3 regions of the Lysinibacillus sp. NPDC098008 genome follow, and region 3 is predicted to be linked to each of the others. Evidence: riboswitches for the same ligand, from Rfam matches in the RefSeq annotation. Region 3 holds a riboswitch; each other region holds the start of a gene.
The links. Region 3 has a riboswitch for cobalamin ahead of ACIQVU_RS08355 (ABC transporter substrate-binding protein). Riboswitches for the same ligand answer to the same signal wherever they lie in the genome.
Positions count from the first base shown of each region.

Region 1: it holds a riboswitch for cobalamin, as region 3 does, so the genes downstream of both, ACIQVU_RS14255 (FecCD family ABC transporter permease) here and ACIQVU_RS08355 (ABC transporter substrate-binding protein) in region 3, are expected to answer to the same signal.
Region 2: it holds a riboswitch for cobalamin, as region 3 does, so the genes downstream of both, ACIQVU_RS01510 (energy-coupling factor ABC transporter permease) here and ACIQVU_RS08355 (ABC transporter substrate-binding protein) in region 3, are expected to answer to the same signal.

Region 1 is NZ_JBIWBA010000017.1:43,901-50,162, forward strand. Features, by position in the region: gene ACIQVU_RS14245 (NADPH-dependent FMN reductase) at 1-238, shown strand, start outside; gene ACIQVU_RS14250 (biotin transporter BioY) at 298-894, opposite strand; cobalamin riboswitch at 1,060-1,247, shown strand; gene ACIQVU_RS14255 (FecCD family ABC transporter permease) at 1,450-2,496, shown strand; gene ACIQVU_RS14260 (heme ABC transporter ATP-binding protein) at 2,501-3,304, shown strand; gene ACIQVU_RS14265 (hypothetical protein) at 3,420-3,590, shown strand; gene ACIQVU_RS14270 (endonuclease Q family protein) at 3,651-4,817, shown strand; gene ACIQVU_RS14275 (S-layer homology domain-containing protein) at 4,923-6,262, shown strand, end outside.
Region 2 is NZ_JBIWBA010000001.1:303,340-309,601, reverse strand. Features, by position in the region: gene ACIQVU_RS01530 (S8 family peptidase) at 1-1,305, opposite strand, end outside; gene ACIQVU_RS01525 (energy-coupling factor ABC transporter ATP-binding protein) at 1,420-2,256, opposite strand; gene cbiQ (cobalt ECF transporter T component CbiQ) at 2,253-3,026, opposite strand; gene ACIQVU_RS01515 (energy-coupling factor ABC transporter substrate-binding protein) at 3,032-3,304, opposite strand; gene ACIQVU_RS01510 (energy-coupling factor ABC transporter permease) at 3,307-4,056, opposite strand; cobalamin riboswitch at 4,284-4,468, opposite strand; cobalamin riboswitch at 4,671-4,851, shown strand; gene ACIQVU_RS01505 ((2Fe-2S) ferredoxin domain-containing protein) at 4,992-5,363, shown strand; gene cobJ (precorrin-3B C(17)-methyltransferase) at 5,368-6,262, shown strand, end outside.
Region 3 is NZ_JBIWBA010000006.1:49,638-55,899, forward strand. Features, by position in the region: gene ACIQVU_RS08345 (S9 family peptidase) at 1-50, opposite strand, end outside; gene ACIQVU_RS08350 (precorrin-3B methylase) at 98-775, opposite strand; gene ACIQVU_RS08355 (ABC transporter substrate-binding protein) at 794-1,777, opposite strand; cobalamin riboswitch at 1,906-2,094, opposite strand; gene ACIQVU_RS08360 (GTP-binding protein) at 2,249-4,186, shown strand; gene ACIQVU_RS08365 (hypothetical protein) at 4,479-5,180, opposite strand; gene ACIQVU_RS08370 (helix-turn-helix domain-containing protein) at 5,808-6,262, shown strand, end outside.

The DNA of each region.
Region 1 (6,262 bases), on a different contig from region 3:
ATCTATTATAATGGGTGCTTCTATGGGGAACTTAGGTACAGTTAAAGCTCAATTACATTTACGTGATATTTTATTCTCTCCTGGTGTCAATTCACCATTACTAAGTGGTAACGATGTTTATATTGGTGCTGTGCATACGAAATTTGATGCAGAAGGAAATTTAACGGATGAAGGAACTGTAAAATTCCTTGATGTTGTGATGGATAACTTTATTGACTGGGCAAAAAAATATATTTAATGTATAGAAGGGCTGTTGAGAAAGCTGACGTTTTATTGGCTTTCTCACAGCTCTTTTGCTTATTTGATTGGAATAATTTTTAATGTTTTTTGTAATCGGTAAGCAAAGATACCTGCAAAGACAGATAAGATAACATCCTTTGGTAGTGGTGGAACCATCCAAAGCCACGCTAATTTATATGTAAAGCCTTCTGGTGCGCTTGCCCAAAGCTTATACGCAAAATACATCCAATTTGTGCCGAATACATAATTAAAGATAAAGGCGATTAACGCAGCCACTATATAGCTCATTTTTGTGCCACTGCGTTCGACAATAAGACCAGCAATAAATGCCAATAAAATATATGACACAATAAAACCAAAAGTAGGGCTTAAAATTTGCCCAAAGCCTCCACCAAAGCGAGAAAAGACAGGCGCTCCTGCTAATCCGATACACATATAGACAGTACAAGCGAGCGCGCCTTTTCGACTACCAAGAATAAGACCTGATAAAATGGCAAAGAAAGTTTGCAGTGTGATTGGGACACCACCCACTACTAAAAATGGTATAAAGGAAGTAATATTAGCACCTACCATCATTAGTGTAGAGAATAAGCCAATATAAGCGATATCTACGGTTCTTAATTTATGATGACGGTGTTCTGTAACTGTTGCCATGCTCTCACCTCTAATTTTTATAGTTATTAATGCTAGTGTAAAGAATGGATATATTTGTGTCAACATAAAAATTTCATTTAGTTAACTAAAATATAGAGCTGTTAAATAATAGTTCCATATGGACGAACAACCTATAAAACTGTATGATAGAGTCGTTATCATTTAATATTATTTGCTACTATTGGTGTGACATCTTTTTATGTCACTTAAAAGGGAAGTCGGTGAAAGTCCGACGCTGTCCCGCAACTGTAACGACGAGTTCTATGATTTTTATGCCACTGTTGAAAAATGGGAAGGCTATCAGAGGACGCAGAATCGAAGCCAGGAGACCTGCCAATTAGTAATACCTGTAATGCCCACGAGGATGCAAGCAATTACGGACAATAGCTGGTTATTTTCTGACTTTGTTTAATCGAGGGTATTTCTATGCATATTTTTGTATAGAATGCCTTTTTTTATTTTGCTTCAACTTTATTGTTGTTGAGATAAATAATCATAGGCTCTGAAAGGCATTAGCTAATTGCTTTATCCATCAAATTTGTAGGAGTTTACTGAATGAATAAAAAGTTTATATTATTTTCTGTACTACTTGTTTTCATATTAATCGTTTCTATGACCTTTGCTGTAATGGTTGGGTCTGTATCTGTAACGCCATTATATGTTTGGAAGGTGATTCTTTCGAAGCTACCTTTTATACATAACTTTATAGAGTCTGATTGGAGCCGCTCACAGGAAATTATTATTTGGCAAATACGAGTGCCACGTGTCATACTGGCGGCTATTGTTGGAGCAGGCTTAGCAATTGCAGGTGCTGCTATTCAGGCGCTTGTGCGAAATTCTATTGCTGATCCTTATATTTTAGGTATTTCTTCAGGCGCAGCGGTGGGAGCAACCTCTGTTATTATTTTAGGTGCTTTTTCGTTTTTAGGTATGTATGCTCTTTCCGTATCCGCCTTTTTAGGGTCATTATTTGCTATTGTGCTTGTATTTTTTTTATCGCGTGTTGGAGGGCGTGTTTCTATCTTTCGTCTACTATTAGCAGGCATGGCGGTGTCCTTTATTTTAACAGCCGTTTCGAATTTTATTTTAATGATGGCAAAGCAAGAGGGTGCATTAAAGGCAGTGATGTTTTGGATGCTTGGTAGTTTAGCTGGTGCCAAATGGACAAATATTATCATTCCAGCTATCGTCCTTTTAGTAGTATTTGCTTTACTTTGGCTCCATTATCGAAACTTAAATTTACTATTATTGGGCGAAGAGGCTGCTGTCACATTAGGTGTCAACCTTCAGCAATTTCGTATACAGCTTGTCTTACTTGTTTCGTTATTAACAGGGGTACTTGTTGCTGTAAGCGGTGCTATTGGCTTTGTAGGATTAATCATTCCACATATTGTCCGATTAATTGTCGGGTCTAATTATAAATATGTTATACCCATTAGTGCCTTATTGGGCGGGATTTTCTTAGTTTGGGCAGATGCAGTGGCTCGAATTATTATTGCTCCTCAGGAAATGCCAATTGGTATTATTACTGCCTTTTGTGGCGGACCATTCTTTATTTGGCTACTCCGTCGTAACAATTATTCTTTTGGTGAAGGAGATTAAAAAGATGACATTAGAAGCAAAGCAAGTATCATTCTCCATTAACGATCAGCGCATATTACATGAAGTGAGTATTCACATAAAGGAAAAGCAATTTGTTGGGCTAATTGGTCCTAATGGTAGCGGTAAATCAACGTTGTTAAAAAATATGTATCGTTTATTAAAGCCTGAAAATGGTACAATTTTATTAAACGAGCACGATATTTTAAAGCAATCGAGTAAAGCTATTGCCAAAAATTTAGCTGTTGTTAGTCAAGAAACACCTGTATTATTTGATTTTACTGTACATGATTTAGTTAGTATGGGTAGAACACCACATAAAAAGTTATTAGAGCTAGACAAAGAGCAGGATTTTCGAATTGTGAAAGATGCGCTGAAGCAAACAGGTATTGAGCATCTAGCAAAACGCAGCTTTAGCTCCCTTTCAGGAGGCGAGAAAAAGCGTGTTATGGTTGCGCGGGCACTTGCACAACAAGCACAGGTGCTTATTCTAGATGAGCCAACAAATCATTTAGATATTCAACATCAGCTTCAGGTGATGGATTTAATTCAAACCTTACATTTAACAGTAGTCGCAGCTTTGCATGACTTAAATATTGCGGCTATGTACTGTGATCAAATATATGTGCTACAGCATGGACGGATTGTATGCTATGGTACACCAGAGGAAGTGCTAACGCCTGCATTATTGCAAAAGGTATTTGGTGTCTACGCGGATATTCAGACACATGCATTGACAGGCAAGCCATATCTAACCTATATTCCTGAACAATTTACAAGCAATAAAATAAAGGCAGTAGCAGCAACATAATTGAGCATACTATATCAATGGGCTATTAAGAAAATTTCCACTTTCTTGATAGCCTATTTCCTTGTATAGATAGCTTAATTTTAGGGAACTTTATGGTTGAAAGGAATGATAAACAATGGAAGAAATAAAATTAGCCAACCTCAATCAACAGCAACTTGATAAAATTAATAAGCTAGAGAAGGATATAGGTGTTACATTAGTAGCATATGATTCATCCGAAATACCAGCTCAAGGATCAACTGCCTATGAAGCGAACCCTAACATGGCAGGTCATCATAAACAATAAAATGCCTTGCAGTAATGTAAGGTACTTTTCTTTTAACATACACAAAAGGAAGTGCTATAAATGAAAGAGTTTTATGCAGATTTACATATTCATATTGGTCGTACTGCTAGTGGACGTGCTGTGAAAATTACAGGCAGTAAAACATTAACATTAGCACGCATCTTAGAAACAGCCAGTGCAAGAAAGGGGTTAGATATTATTGGTATTATCGATTGTCATTCACCAGAGGTTATAGAGGAAATGAGTGAGCTATTAGCGCAAGGTGAACTAAAGGAGCTAGAAGGAGGGGGGCTACGTTTTCAGGAAACAACACTAATTCCAGGTTCAGAAATTGAAATTTATGATCAATTTTGCCATGGCCCTATTCATGTGCTTGCATACTTCCCTACACTTTTGCTAATGAAGCAATTTTCAAATTGGATGGCTCAGCATATGAAAAATATCCATTTAAGCTCACAGCGAATCTATTGTGATGGACGAACATTACAGCAAAAGGTGTATGAATTGGGTGGGCTTTTTATTCCTGCACATGTTTTTACCCCCTTTAAAAGCCTGTTTGGCAAAGGTGTTCAGCGCAGTTTAACAGAGGTATTTGATCCGAAGATGATAGACGCTATTGAATTAGGGTTAAGCTCTGATACAATGATGGTCAATCAAATAAAAGAGCTTCAGGCATATACATTTGTTAGTAACTCTGATGCTCATTCCCTTGGAAAAATAGCACGTGAATATCAAAAGCTACGATTAGCAGCAGCCAATTTTACAGAGCTAAAAAAGGCTCTTCATGAACAGCAGGGTCGTGCAGTCCTTGCAAATTATGGATTAAATCCTTTACTTGGTAAATACCATCAAACCGTCTGTGCAAAATGTGGTGAACAGCTTGATAATCTAGCAACTCACTGTACAAATTGTGGAAGTACACAAATTATAAAAGGTGTGGCTACACGCATTCAGGAGCTATCGGAGGATTTACTGAATACTCGATATAGACCCCCTTATATTCATCAGGTGCCGTTAGATTTTATTCCTGGAATTGGACCTAAGATGCTGGAACGATTACTGCAAGCATTTGGAACAGAGATGAATATTTTACACAATGTAACACTAGAGCAGCTTGAACAAATTGTCCCCTCTAAAATTGCTACATTCATTGATCAAGCAAGAACAGGTCAATTAGCGATTGCTGTTGGGGGTGGTGGAATTTATGGAAAAATACAAGCTGACTAAATAAGGAATAGAAATTAAAAAAATATTATTATTTAACCTATTTTTAACCTTTCTCTAGTAAAATGGTGGTTACATGTACTATTTTATAGATGGAGGCGAAAGTGTATGCAATTATCAAAGAAATTTCGTTTTTTAGCTACAAGTATACTTGCTTTACAGTTAGTTGCCCCTGTAGCAGCCAATGCAGAGGAGCAAACCGACAATATAGCACCGAGCTGGGCTGTTCAGGCAGATTATGTGGCACTGGGTGATTCATTAGCTCATGGTATGAATGAGCTAGGTCTTATTGGGCTAAGCTACACAGATTTTGTAGCACAAGCATTGCAACAAGAGGGCTTTTTAGCTTCCTATAACAAAGGCTTTGCGATGTCAGGCTATACAACAACAAATATTTTAACAGATATCCAAAATAATGTAGAAAAGGCAGTGACGGGCTTTGGCTATACAAGTGAGCAAGTAAAGCTACGTGATGCTATTAAAAATGCTGAAATTATTACATTAACTGCTGGAGCCAATGATTTATTGCCTATTTTAAAAGAATCACAGCAAACGGGCATTAATACGGCTGCCATTATTAAGGCGACAAAGGAAACAGTAGCCAATGTTGGAGCTATTTTAGGAGAAATAAAAAAATTAAATCCACAAGCAGAAGTATATGTAATGGGCTATTATAATTCGTTCCCATATTATGAGGAAAAACTACAAGCACAGTTTAAAGTGCTACTAGCTACACTTAATACAACATTAAAAGCAGCGGTTGAAAAAGCAGGTGCAACGTTTGTGCCAACATATGATGTTGTGGCAAAGGATGTTCCAAGCTATTTACCAAATCCAGAAAATATTCATTTAAGTGAGGCTGGCTATTTAGCAGTAGCAAATGAAGCATTTTTACCAATCATGAAGACAAGCTCTTTATGGGATGTATCGAAGGCAATTGCTGTAAATGTAAAGAATTCTACTACTGTAGAGGTAAGCTGGCACAAGGCAACAGATAATGTAGGTGTAACGAATTATCGTATCTTTGTCAATGACCAGCAAATATCAACAGTTGATGCCAATACAACTGCGATTACACTTGATCAGCTAACAGAAAATACAGCCTATCATATTGTAGTAAAAGCAGTGGATGCGGCTGGTAATGAAAGTGTTCAAAATCCAGCCATTACATTTACCACAAAGGGAGCTATTAGCTTTACGGATATAGAAAGTCATTGGGCAAAAGAGTATATTCAAAAAGCTGCAGCAACAGGCATTATGAATGGCTATCCAGATGGTACATTTAGACCGAATCATAATATAACACGTGTCCAAGCTGCAGCAATACTTGTAAGAAGTCTAGGATTAACAACACAGGAGCAAGCACCATTTACAGATATTGCGAATTATGATGCTAAAACAAAGTCAGAAATTGCAGCAGCCTATGCACACGGACTCATTAAAGGTAC
Region 2 (6,262 bases), on a different contig from region 3:
CACCTTGGCATTTTGGAGGCGTTCTGCAGCTGTTTCAGAATAATGCTTAGGTAGCTTCTGAAGATCAAATTGCAAGGCTTTGATAGGGTCAACAAGACCATGTCCATATGTTAAATCATAGCCTTTATCCCCTAAATCTTGTGCAGTCATTTCAAGAATGGCTTCTATTTCATATGGCTTTAACTGTGGATATTTGGATTTAAGCAACGATGCGATTCCCGCAACAACAGGGGATGCCATAGATGTACCGCTAAATTTAATAAAAGATGAGCCCTTTTTCGCATCATAAACGGTGCTATATATTTCTTCGCCAGGCGCAACAATATCAACGGATGGTCCATAGTTGGAATAGCTAGATAGCTTATTATGCTCGTTTGTTGAACCAACACTAATGACACCTTCAAATGAAGCGGGGAAGGAATAATCATCTGTCGATTCATTACCTGCAGCAGCGATAATAGTAATGCCGCTATCAATCGCTTTTTGAACGGCTTCTTGCATAAGCGGAGATTCACCATAACCGCCAAGACTCATATTAATAATATCAGCGCCTTGTTCAATCGCATAAAGAATACCTTGTGCGATAATAAAATCATTTGCCCCATCCTTGCCATTGAATACATCGATTGGCAGTAGCTTAGCTTTTGGATTAATGCCATGTCCACCTACATCATTATTTTGTGCAGCCGCAATAATGCCTGCCACATGTGTACCATGGTCGCCTGGATATGTGGTATTAGCTGGTGCAGCCGCATTGTAAGGTGGCAGTACCTGTGCTTTTAGGTCAGGGTGCTTAAAGTCTACACCTGAATCAATCACCGCTACTGTGACCTCATGATTGCCTGCTAGCTCCAATGCCTTGTCTATTTGTAGCAGACTTAAATGATACATTTCTTCTTTTTTAGGATCAGATGCTTGTGTAAAGGTATGGTACATATAGCTAGGAGCTACGCTTGTAATACCATCTTGCTGCAAATAATAGGAAATGGCTTTTTCAAGCGATACATCTTTGTTTAATTGAATAACATCATAACCTAATGAAGGAATGGAGCGGATCACCTTGGAGCCAATTTTTTTATGTACGTTATTAGCAAGTCCTGAATGCTTAATAATAATGGTATTTTTGCTAATCCATTTTTCCTCATTTTTTGAATTTTTCCCTGCTGCTGCTTGATTACTTGCAAGCATAAGTTGCTCTAGCTTGTTATTTGTAGGCTGTGATGTTTCAGCAAAGGCGGAAACAGCAGGAATCATTAGTGCAGCAGATGCGACAACCGTGACGGATTTTTTTAACCAATTTTTCAATAATTTTCTCTCCTTCAGATCGTAAATTAAGCTTTGACTATTATTTATACGGCTCAACAATAGAAAAGTTTCGTAAATGAGGAAAAATTTTCACCCATATTTAAACTCCATCCTTTAAAGCTGCTGAATTAATTTGTGCAAATCAGCTTTGGAGCGAGGAATTGCCTGATGGCTTTGGATAATATGTTTTTCTTGTAGTAACAGTGCCATCGTAAAAACCCATGGGCGTTCGAGATGTGCACGCTTTAGTAGCTCTTCGTTATAGAACAGCGTAATAGGGTCCCCATTATAAATAATTGACCCTGCCTCCATCACAATAATATGCTCCGCCCATTCATAGGCGAGCTGGATATCATGTGTTGCGAGTAAAATTGTTCTGTCGCCATTTTCTAATGTAGCGAGGTATTGTAAAACTTGTGTAGCATAATAATGATCTAACCCTGCTGTTGGTTCATCTAATAACAGAACAGATGGCTCCATTGCTAAAACACCAGCCATTGCTACACGCTTTTTCTGTCCAACACTTAAAAAATGAATCGGCTTCTCCAATAAATCCTCTACCTCTGTTTGTGCAACAGCCCAAGCAATCCTTTCTTCAATTTTTTCGCTTGACCAGCCAAGATTAAGCGGACCATACGCTATATCTTGCTTGACTGTGCCTGAAAAAAGCTGATGGTCAGCATGTTGAAAAACAATACCAACCTGCTGACGAAGAGCCTTTAAAGCTTTTCTACTATATTGAAGCTTCCTCCCACAAAAGGAAATCGTTCCTGAAGTGGGCTTTAGGATGCCATTAAGATGCTGAAATAATGTTGACTTTCCTGCGCCATTTTGCCCGAGTATAGCGATTTTTTTTCCTTTTGGAATGTGCAATGAAATATCTATTAGAGCCTTTGTGCCATCCGCATAAACATGGGACAGATGCTCAAGCTCAAAATAATTTGCTGTCATCTAACAAAACCTCCATATATGATGAAGAATAGAAAAATAGCTGCCATGCCTAACCAATTTTTCTTGCGATAAGCGCCCGCTTCCTGCCAATAAACAGCCTCGCCACCACGTGACTGCATGGCATTGTTCAGCTCTCGGCTACGTTGAAACATCTCTACAAATAATGCTGCAATAAGCATGGAGATAGAACGTAGCCATTGCATTGGGGAATGATAGCCAAGACGTGCTTGTTGGGCAACATAAATATTTTGCATGCTCGCTAAAAAAAGAAAAATAAAACGGTAGGTTAGCTCTACTAATTCGACCAATAACACAGGCAATCGCCATTGTCGTAAAACATAACAAATACCGTTAACCGATGTTGTTAAAACTAAAAAATATAAGCAGCTTATACTACCAAGCACACTAAAAAATAATTGCTGTGCTGATGTCATACTTGCTTGCCCAATAAAAATGGTCCAATGGCTGAAGGTAACAGACCAAATATGAGCAGGTAAGACATGGGTGGATGGTGTCATGGAGATTAAAATGGCTATAAGGCTAGTGAATAAGAACAAGCATGGTAAAAGTAACAGCTTTCCATAATAGCTTAATGGGATTTTTGCGCCAACAATGATAAAAGCACTCATTACAAAAAATGTAATGAGTGAAAGCTGTTCATCTTTGAAAAGAAGGGATAATAACAATAGCCCTAATGAAAAGGTCATTTTTTCTAGCGGATGAACAAGCGCTAGCTTATTCAGATAAGCATACTTATCAATGAATAGCATAGTCGTTAGCCCTCTTTATGCTTGCCGCGCATATAGCCGATAAAATAGCCAATAAAGCCTGCACCAATCGCTGCTTGTAGAACAAATAATAAGCTTTCAATTTCACCACTAGGTGGCTCCCATAAACTTTCAAACCAAGGCTCATAGTCTTTGTTAATGTCACCAATCGCTGCTTCAGCTTCACCATCAGCACCACCAAACTCTGCGCCCTTTTGAATAAAGAGGGGAATAATCGCTAACAGAACAACAATAGCTACTAGCAGTAAGTTACGTTTCATGTCTAGTGCGCCTCCTTTACTGAGAAAACACGTAAGGCTTTTAATTCGCTAAGATTATATTTTTTCAAGAAATTCATCACAATGACGGTTAAAATCCCTTCACTAATGGCTAATGGAACTTGTGTTAATGCAAAAATACTTGCGAACTTTGTAAAGGATGCGGCGAAGCCACCAACCTCTGAAGGGAAGGCAAGGGCTAGCTGTACCGAAGTGATAACATATGTGCCTAAGTCACCGAGCATCGCAGCGCAGAAAACTGCTAGAGAAAAGGATAATCCTATTTTTTGTGCTCCTTTAAAAGTAAAGTAAGCGATAAAAGGTCCTACAATCGCCATTGAAAAGGCGTTTGCCCCTAATGTTGTCAGACCGCCATGTGCTAACAGCAGAGATTGGAATAATAGCACAATTGTGCCAATAACACTCATGGCAAGCGGGCCAAACAAAATGGTCCCAAGTCCAACACCTGTAGGATGCGAGCAGCTTCCTGTCACTGAAGGGATTTTTAAGGCGGATAATACAAACGCAAAGGCTCCTGAAAGCCCTAACATCATTTTTGTTTCAGGGTTGGCATCAATGGTTTTTCGAATGGAACGCAATCCTAAGACAATAAAAGGGATAGAGATAATCCACCAAAAAATAGCCCATTCAATGGGTAAAAAGCCTTCCATAATATGCATAGCAAAAGCTTGCTTTGGCACTATTAAGTATGCCAATAAAAAATAACTACATTTCCACCAAGAAAACTTCAACATTTTTCCTCCTCACGATGAAATAGATTGCAAGAATAGTGCGTGCGAAGAAATTCTTTGATGCGTATTTAGACTTTTGCATGATCCCATAAGCATCCTGTTGCTCGCTAAACAGGACATTTGACTGAGCCCATACAAAAAGCACTTCTCCGCTACAGGAAAAGTGCATGCTAAAAAAGGCAAATAATCTATTTATCTGCTAAGTCGCACACCTATCCTCGTAGGCTGAAACGGTCACGTATTTTTCGGCAGGTCTCCTGGCTCTAGTTCACTGCTTTATAGACCTTCCCATCCGTTGGACAGTGGCGTTTTCTATAAAACTCCCTATTACAGTGGCGGGACCGCGTCGGATTTACACCGACTTCCCTTTTAAGTAAAATAACAAGTATTTTACACCGAAAAAAATATAAAATTGTGAGATTTCACGACAAAGTATAACATGAATTTCCATAAATATGCTATACTTTTTATAAAAAATTTTGAATGAAGGCGCAATGTTGAAAATTCTGATAAGCGAAACTGATAAATTTATCACAAATTATTAAAGAAATATTGAAATTTTAAAATAATAAGCTATGATAAAGACAGTTTTCTATTCAATGGATAACGTTAATAATTTCATATAAACATCAATAAGTGCTCGAATATTCGAGATAATAGGGAAATTGGTGAGAATCCAATACAGCCCCCGCTACTGTAATAGCTGATGAAATCACAAAGCCACTCGTGCAAACTGGGAAGGCGTGAAAGTAAAATGAAGCTTAAGTCAGGAGACCTGCTTAGTTGATTGTGCATGCAAACTTTTCGGAGGGAGAAGTTGAAGCAAGAGCGGGTACCAGTATTTTATTCGTTTTTATCAAGCTTCTATAAAACCTTTACTCTCCATGAAGAGTAAAGGTTTTTTCTTTTCCAAAAAAGCAAATGAAGGGAGCAATTAGATGACAACATGGAATTTAGAGGGGATGCAAACACATCTCTTTATTTGCAACGGTAGTAGCTGTATGAAAAAGGATGGGGAGGATATTACACAAGCCATTCGAGATGAAATACAGCGACAAGCACTTGATAAAGAAATACATACGACAAGAACACGCTGTAATGGACGATGTAAGGATGCTTGTGTTGTTATTGCCTATCCACAAGGCAATTGGTATCGTGTGCCATCAACAGAGCATGCGAGAGCACTTGTACAAGATTTGCATCATGAAGCTTTATACAAGGAGCATGTCTTTTCATTGCGTGAGGGGACATTACAGCGCACAGCACAGACAACGGCCATTAAAGGGATTGAAAAGGTGAAAGAGAGGTAACAGGATGGCACAAAAAGGGAAAATTTTCGTAGTGGGCTTTGGACCTGGAGATTTTAAGCATATTACGACACGTGCTGTAGAGGCATTGCAACAAAGTGATATGATTATCGGCTATAAAACCTATGTAGAGCTTATTCAAGATTTAGTCAATGCCAAGTCAATTATTAGTACAGGTATGACAGAGGAGGTTTCACGTGCACAGGAGGCTGTGCGTCAAGCAGAGGCTGGTAGTATTGTTTCGGTGATTTCCAGTGGAGATGCCGGCGTTTACGGGATGGCTGGTTTGGTGTATGAAGTGTTAATTGAGCTGGGCTGGACAGAGGCAACAGGCATTGAAGTCGAAATTGTTCCAGGGATTTCAGCGATTAATTCATGTGCTAGTTTACTAGGAGCACCCATTATGCATGATGCTTGCACAATCAGCTTAAGCGACCATTTAACACCTTGGAATTTAATTGCAAAGCGTGTAGAGGCGGCAGCGATGGCAGACTTTGTCATTGCACTCTACAATCCAAAAAGTGGACGTCGTACAAGACAAATTGTGGAGGCACAGCGCATTCTGTTAGAATACCGTTCACCTGATACACCTGTTGGGCTTGTGAAAAGTGCCTATCGTGAGCGTCAAGAAATTACGATGACAACATTAGCAGAAATGCTAGAGCATGATATTGGTATGCTAACAACTGTCATTATCGGGAATTCTTCGACATTTTTCTATGATAATAAAATGATTACACCGCGTGGCTATCAGCGCAAATATACACTTGGTGCAGAGAAGCAGCCATTGCGTCCACATCAACGTTTGCGTGAAGAAAATGAACCTTGGGCAATGAACCAAGAAACAGGAGCTGCACGAAATGATTTTGCTGCTGACCCTAATGCAGGACGCTTTATTAAAC
Region 3 (6,262 bases):
GATTTTAAGTGATATAGGTCTTGTGGTTGAATGCCTTGTTTTGCTGTCATCTTTTTGCCCCTTTATCATAAGTATTCACTTATAATATTTCGACAGGCTAATTATTATTCCTGCTTAGGCTCTGCCAAAAATCGTCCGACTTTGTTCGGCGGTAAAATTTATAAAAGGGCTCATTTGGGCGTGCATGCTTCTGATAAAGCTGAATAATCTGCTGTAAAAACGCTTCAATCCTTGTCACTGCTACCCTTTTGGCAAATAATGTGCCTGCCTGTGCCTTTGCGCCCATTGGCACTGCGCCTAAATAGACATCAAAGCTTTCCTGCTGGTAAACAAGTCCAATATCATCATAGACCGCATTATAGCAGGCAGATGCACAGCCGTTGATATTGACACGCACTCTTGCAGGCACTGTCATGCCCTCCAATGTATGATAGAGCTGCTCTGTAATTGGCGCTGCCTCCATTTTGTCGCCATCGCAAAAATCACAGGCCTTCATCGCTACAATTGCTCCCGCAGGCATACTATACAGCCCTGCCTGCTGTAACGTATGAATCGCTTCCTCTACATCGCTTGTTGGAATGGCTAATAATAGGCTATAGGATGTCGAATACTTAATCGCACCCTGCTCCCCAACAACCTCTGCAATCGTTTGAAATTGTGCAGGTGTATAATGCTTATTAATAATACCTGGGCTAATAACTAAACGTGTAAAGTCACCTTGACGGTTCAATGTTTCAAAGGTTTGGTCAGGTATATTTTTCTGAAATGCATTCATTTGTCTGGCGGCTCCTTCTTAAAAATTATCAGGGTAGAAGCCCTTTGCTAAAATTTCAATCGCCTCTGCTGCACGTACCCCCTCAGATGCTGCTGATAGTGGTAGGATAACGAAACGATTATTTTGAACAGCCTCCATTTCCTTTAATGCTGGATCATTTTTTAAGAAGTCTATTTTTTGTTGGGCTGTTGTTTCACCATAATCAATAACAACAACCACCTCCGGATTTCGGTCTACTGCATCCTCCTTCGATACAGTTGTCCAGCCTGATTCCACATCGCCAAAAACATTTTGACCGCCAGCAATGGTTACAAGCTCATTCATAAAGTTTTGACCAGCCGTGAACACATCCTTTTCACCACTATCAAATACTAAAACACGTAAATTTTCGCCCTCCTGCGGTAATTTCGCACGAACAGCATCTACATCCTTCGTCATTTGCTCAATCAATGCCTCTCCGCGCTCCTCCACACGGAAAATCTTCGCCACATTGCGAATATCTGTGAAAATATCCTCCAATGTTGGCTTTGTCATATTCGAAGATGTATGTAAATACGTATGAATGCCTAGCTCCTCCAGCTCCTCAGGTGTGCCAACTCCCTTTTCACCAAAGGCACTTTTCCAGCCGCCATATAAAAAGTCTGCCTCTACATCAATGACCTGCTCCTTTGTTGGATATTGGTCTGATAGAACAGGCACTTTCTCGTATGCCTCCTGCAATGGCTCATAAATTTTATCATCTAAGTAAGCCGTACCTACCATAGCATCCTCTAAGCCTAGCGCTAGCATAATTTCTGTCACATGCTGATTTAAGCTAATCGCTTTTGTTGGTGCTTCCTTATAGGTTTGCGTTGTATCATTATTGTCAATCGTTACTTCCGTTGCCGCTGCTTCTGCTGGCTCTGTTTGTTCTTCCTGCTCTGCTGACTCCGTATTACATGCTGCTAACATCGCTACAAGGGCAATGACTAACACAAGCCAACTACTTTTCCATTTTGTCATGTTCCTGTTCTCCTTTGCTATAAAAATGGCAAGAAGGCATAAAAAAACCCCTCTTGTCACCAAGAGAGTAGCATAGTGAAAAAATGGTTCGTCAACCTTTATCACTATCCCCATCCTCGTGGTTCGTAGTTCATCCATCCATATTGGCAGGTATCCTGGCTTAGGTTCATCATCTATACGCCTTCCCATAGCTCAATGCTACAGTGGCATATTGTATAGACTCCCCATTTACAGTTGCGGGACAGCATCGGAATTGCACCGATTTCCCTTTTAAGCAAATAACAAATGCTATTTGCACCAATATGTTTTATGATTATTCATACTATTGATAGACTAGCAGAAGAATATTTTTATGGCAATGCATAAATAAATAATCATACTTATCTTAGCACTATTTCGACATAAGGGCAGAATATTATATGATAGTATTTGATTACAAAACGAAAAAAGCAATGGAAACGAGGATTTATCATGTATAAAACAATTGGCGTGCTTGCACATGTAGATGCAGGGAAAACTACCTTTTCTGAGCAAGTGCTTTTTCATACAAATAGTATTCAAGCACGAGGGCGTGTCGATCATCAGGACACCTTTTTAGATAATCACGAGCTGGAGCGACAGCGCGGTATTACCATATTTGCTGAGCAAGGTCGCTTCACGCTAGGCGAGGATACATATACGCTCATTGATACACCAGGGCATGTCGATTTTTCCCCTGAAATGGAGCGTGCCATTCGTGTGATGGACTATGCCATTATTATTGTCAGCGCTGTGGAGGGCGTACAGGGACATACCGAAACCGTCTGGCAGCTTCTGCGCAAGTACCATGTGCCAACCTTCTTTTTTATCAATAAAATTGACCGTGAAGGCGCAGATGTAGCGGCAGTAATGGCACAGCTTCGTAAGGATTGCTCTGAGCATGTCCTCTTGGTGGATGAACCGCTGCAAGCCAATTATGTATCAAGCAGCATAATGGAGTGGCTTGCTGAGCGTGATGAGCAATTGCTGGATGCCTTTTTACAGGACACGCTGGATTGTGAGCAATGCCTTGTACAGCTACAGGCGATGATTCAAGACGAGTGTGCCTTTCCGTGCTTTATAGGCTCTGCCTTAAAGGATAGAGGCATTCAGGAATTATTGGCACAGCTTCCGCTATTAACGGCTACTCACTTTAAGCAGGATGCACCGTTTCAAGGAGAGGTTTTTAAAATTCGTCATGACGGGCATCAGCGTTTAACCTTTCTAAAAGCTTTACAGGGATCACTACATATTCGTGATGAATTGACAGTTGGAGAGGTTACCGAAAAAATTACGGAGATTCGTCTTTATAACGGCAGTCGCTTTGATACGGTTCAGCAGGTCGAGGCTGGCGAAATTTTCGCTGTCAAAGGGCTGAGTGCCGCTACAATTGGTGAGCAAATCGGCAGTACGGCATATACACAGCCTTATGAGCTTATGCCTACTTTACAGGCGAAGGTTCAGTATAAGGGCGATCAGCATATAAAGGAGGTACTAAAGATTTTTCGTCTGCTGGAAGCTGAGGAGCCATCTTTACGTGTTGTGTGGCAGGAAAAATTTCAAGAAATTCATGTCCATATTATGGGCATTATTCAGTTGGAGGTGCTTGTTGATGTATTGATAAGGCGCTTCTCGCTGGAGGTGTCCTTTGGCGCTCCGCAAATTTTATATATGGAAACCATTGCAAATACAGTAACAGGCTATGGGCATTTTGAGCCATTAAAGCATTATGCAGAGGTGCATGTATTGATGGAGCCCAATGCGCGTGGCACAGGCAATACCTTTAGCAATGCCTGCCATGCGGATGCTTTATCGGTAGGCAACCAGCGCCTTGTAGAAAAGCATTTATTTGAGCGTGACCATCACGGCTTATTAACGGGCTTTCCTGTTACAGATATTCATTTCACGCTGTTAACAGGTCGCGGGCACAATGAACATACATCTGGTGGCGATTTTCGCGAGGCAACCTTCCGGGCATTGCGTCAAGGGCTAGAGCAAGCACACAATATTTTGCTGGAGCCTTACTATCGCTTTAAAATGAAGGCTTCCAAGGATTTCATCGGTCGTATGATGACAGATATCCAACAAATGGCTGGTACATTTCATGACCCTATTTTAACAGAAACAGATGCTATTTTAACAGGACGTGCACCCGTTGCCACCTTGATGGGCTATAGCACTACTTTTGCTGCCTATACAAATGGCAAAGGAGCCTTGTCGCTTCAGTTTGATGGCTATGATGTTTGCCATAATGCAGAGGAAGTTATCGCTCAAATAGGCTACGATAAAAACGCTGACCCTGACTATACATCCTCAAGCATTTTTTGTGCCAAGGGCAAGGGCTATTCCGTGCCATGGGACCAAGCCCAAGCAGCCATGCATTGCCAGTAGTACAGGCGACTGTTCTGGATTCGCAAGTATTTTAGCTGTTGGCGCAGGTATTTGCTCTGATTTCGCGGGTATTCATCTGGTCGCGAGTATTTTAACTCCTTGCGCAGGTATTCGCTCCTGCTCTGCGGGTATTTGCTCTGATTTCGCGGATATTCATCTGGTCGCGAGTATTTTAACTCCTTACACGGGTATTCGCTCCTGCTCCGCGGGTATTTTATAGTCTTGCTCGGGTATTTCGCCTCTGCGCTCCCTAATAGGAAAACAAGCCCTCCGCTTTTTGGAGGGCTTGGGCTTATAGTGCTGGCTTTGCTGGCAAATAAGCAGGCTTGACGACAATATAGTCATGCGTATTAGCAAAATCAATTAAGAGCTTGCCCGGATGACTTTTAATCATTTGTAGGTCTGCAATTAATTGCAACAGCTTGTTATGGCCGTTGCCACGAGGATGCCAATTAAAATGAACATCATTCAACGCTTGAACGGCTTGTAAAAATCCTCTATACTCCTGCTGCACAAATGCAACTAATTGATCGGTATAAGGAATTGTCGCTAAATCATGAATATAGGTTTCATAAAAGCGCATGACAATCGTGCATAATAAATCATTAACACGCGCGGCACTTAGCACTGGCTTTGGCTCCTGCGAAAGGCGCGCAAGATTCGGCTTGGCGCGCGTTGAATCAATGCGTGTCAGTAAATGGTACGGCTCTCCATTCACCTTATAAACAATTGGATTTGTTGGCATATACATCATAAAGCCGTTTGTCTTTGTTTTTAGCTGGTCTGCTAGCGCTGCCTTTGCAAAAAGATGTCCATCCACATCGCCATTCTGCAGCCATATAATTTCTTTATTATATAAAATTTGCTCAAAAAATCGGTCATTGCGAATAAGCTTTGTTGCTAATAATTGATCAATCAGCGACTCTACAGCCATTCGTGTTTTCACCTTTTTAGTTGTTTCTGTCCGTGGCTGCTTACAAATTTCTATATCCATATAATACTTTATCCCCTTTGCGTACATATTTGCAAAACAAAAAGGATTCCCTACATATCGAGGAAATCCTTTGCTTTATCGTCCTTGTTCACACAACGCCAAAAAATCCCGTTTAAAAATGAATAATCTCTCATTTTCTTTGGGCGTTTGACGTACTGTGACGAACAGAGCATTCTGTTTTGTCAACATGCCACCTCCTATTCTTCTTTAGAGAATGGAGCTAGGGAGGCAACAGATAGAATAATTTCTGATATTTGTCGAGAATTCGATGTTAATGAACAATGGTTGCGTACAGGCGAAATGTTCGTGGAAAGCGATGATAGCCTATTAGAACAACTTACTATCGAATACAAACTAATCGACTTTGATAAAACCTTCATTGAGAAATTTATCAAGCTCCCACCAGAAAATCGCCTTACCCTTCAATCCTTTATCCAATCACTCATACCATCATCGGATTAAAGATGATGGTTTTTCTTACCTCCAACTTCTCACTCCTTCCGCTTCAATAAGTTTCTTATGAATATACAACAGTATATATACATAACTTAGTCAATCATTTTCTAACGAAAAAGTTTTCATACACAACTTAGATGTGCTATATTAAGTACGAGAGGAGGGAAATAGATGAATAGCAACGAACGAATTAAGGAATTACGAAAGATATTATCCTTAAATCAAGAAGATTTCGGAGAACGTATTGGTCTAACGAAATCTAGTGTTTCAAACATTGAAAAGGGGCTTCGTAATGTCACGGAACAACATATTAGACTTCTTGTTAATGCCTTTAATGTCAATGAAAACTGGCTACGCACTGGTGAAGGTGAAATGTTTATTAAGCCTGCTACTTTTTCACTTGATGAATACGCACAAAAAAACCAGCTCACCGAATTGGAGCTGGACATCATTAAAAGCTATATGGATTTGAATAAGGATGTACGTCAAGCTATCCTCGAAACAGCACAGCAGCTTTTTGCAAAGCACGCTGAAACGGCTGTTACAGTGGAGGAATCTATTGAAGCAGAAGTAGACAAAGAACTGGCTCTTATACGGCAGGAATTAATAGACGAGAAAAAAGCAAG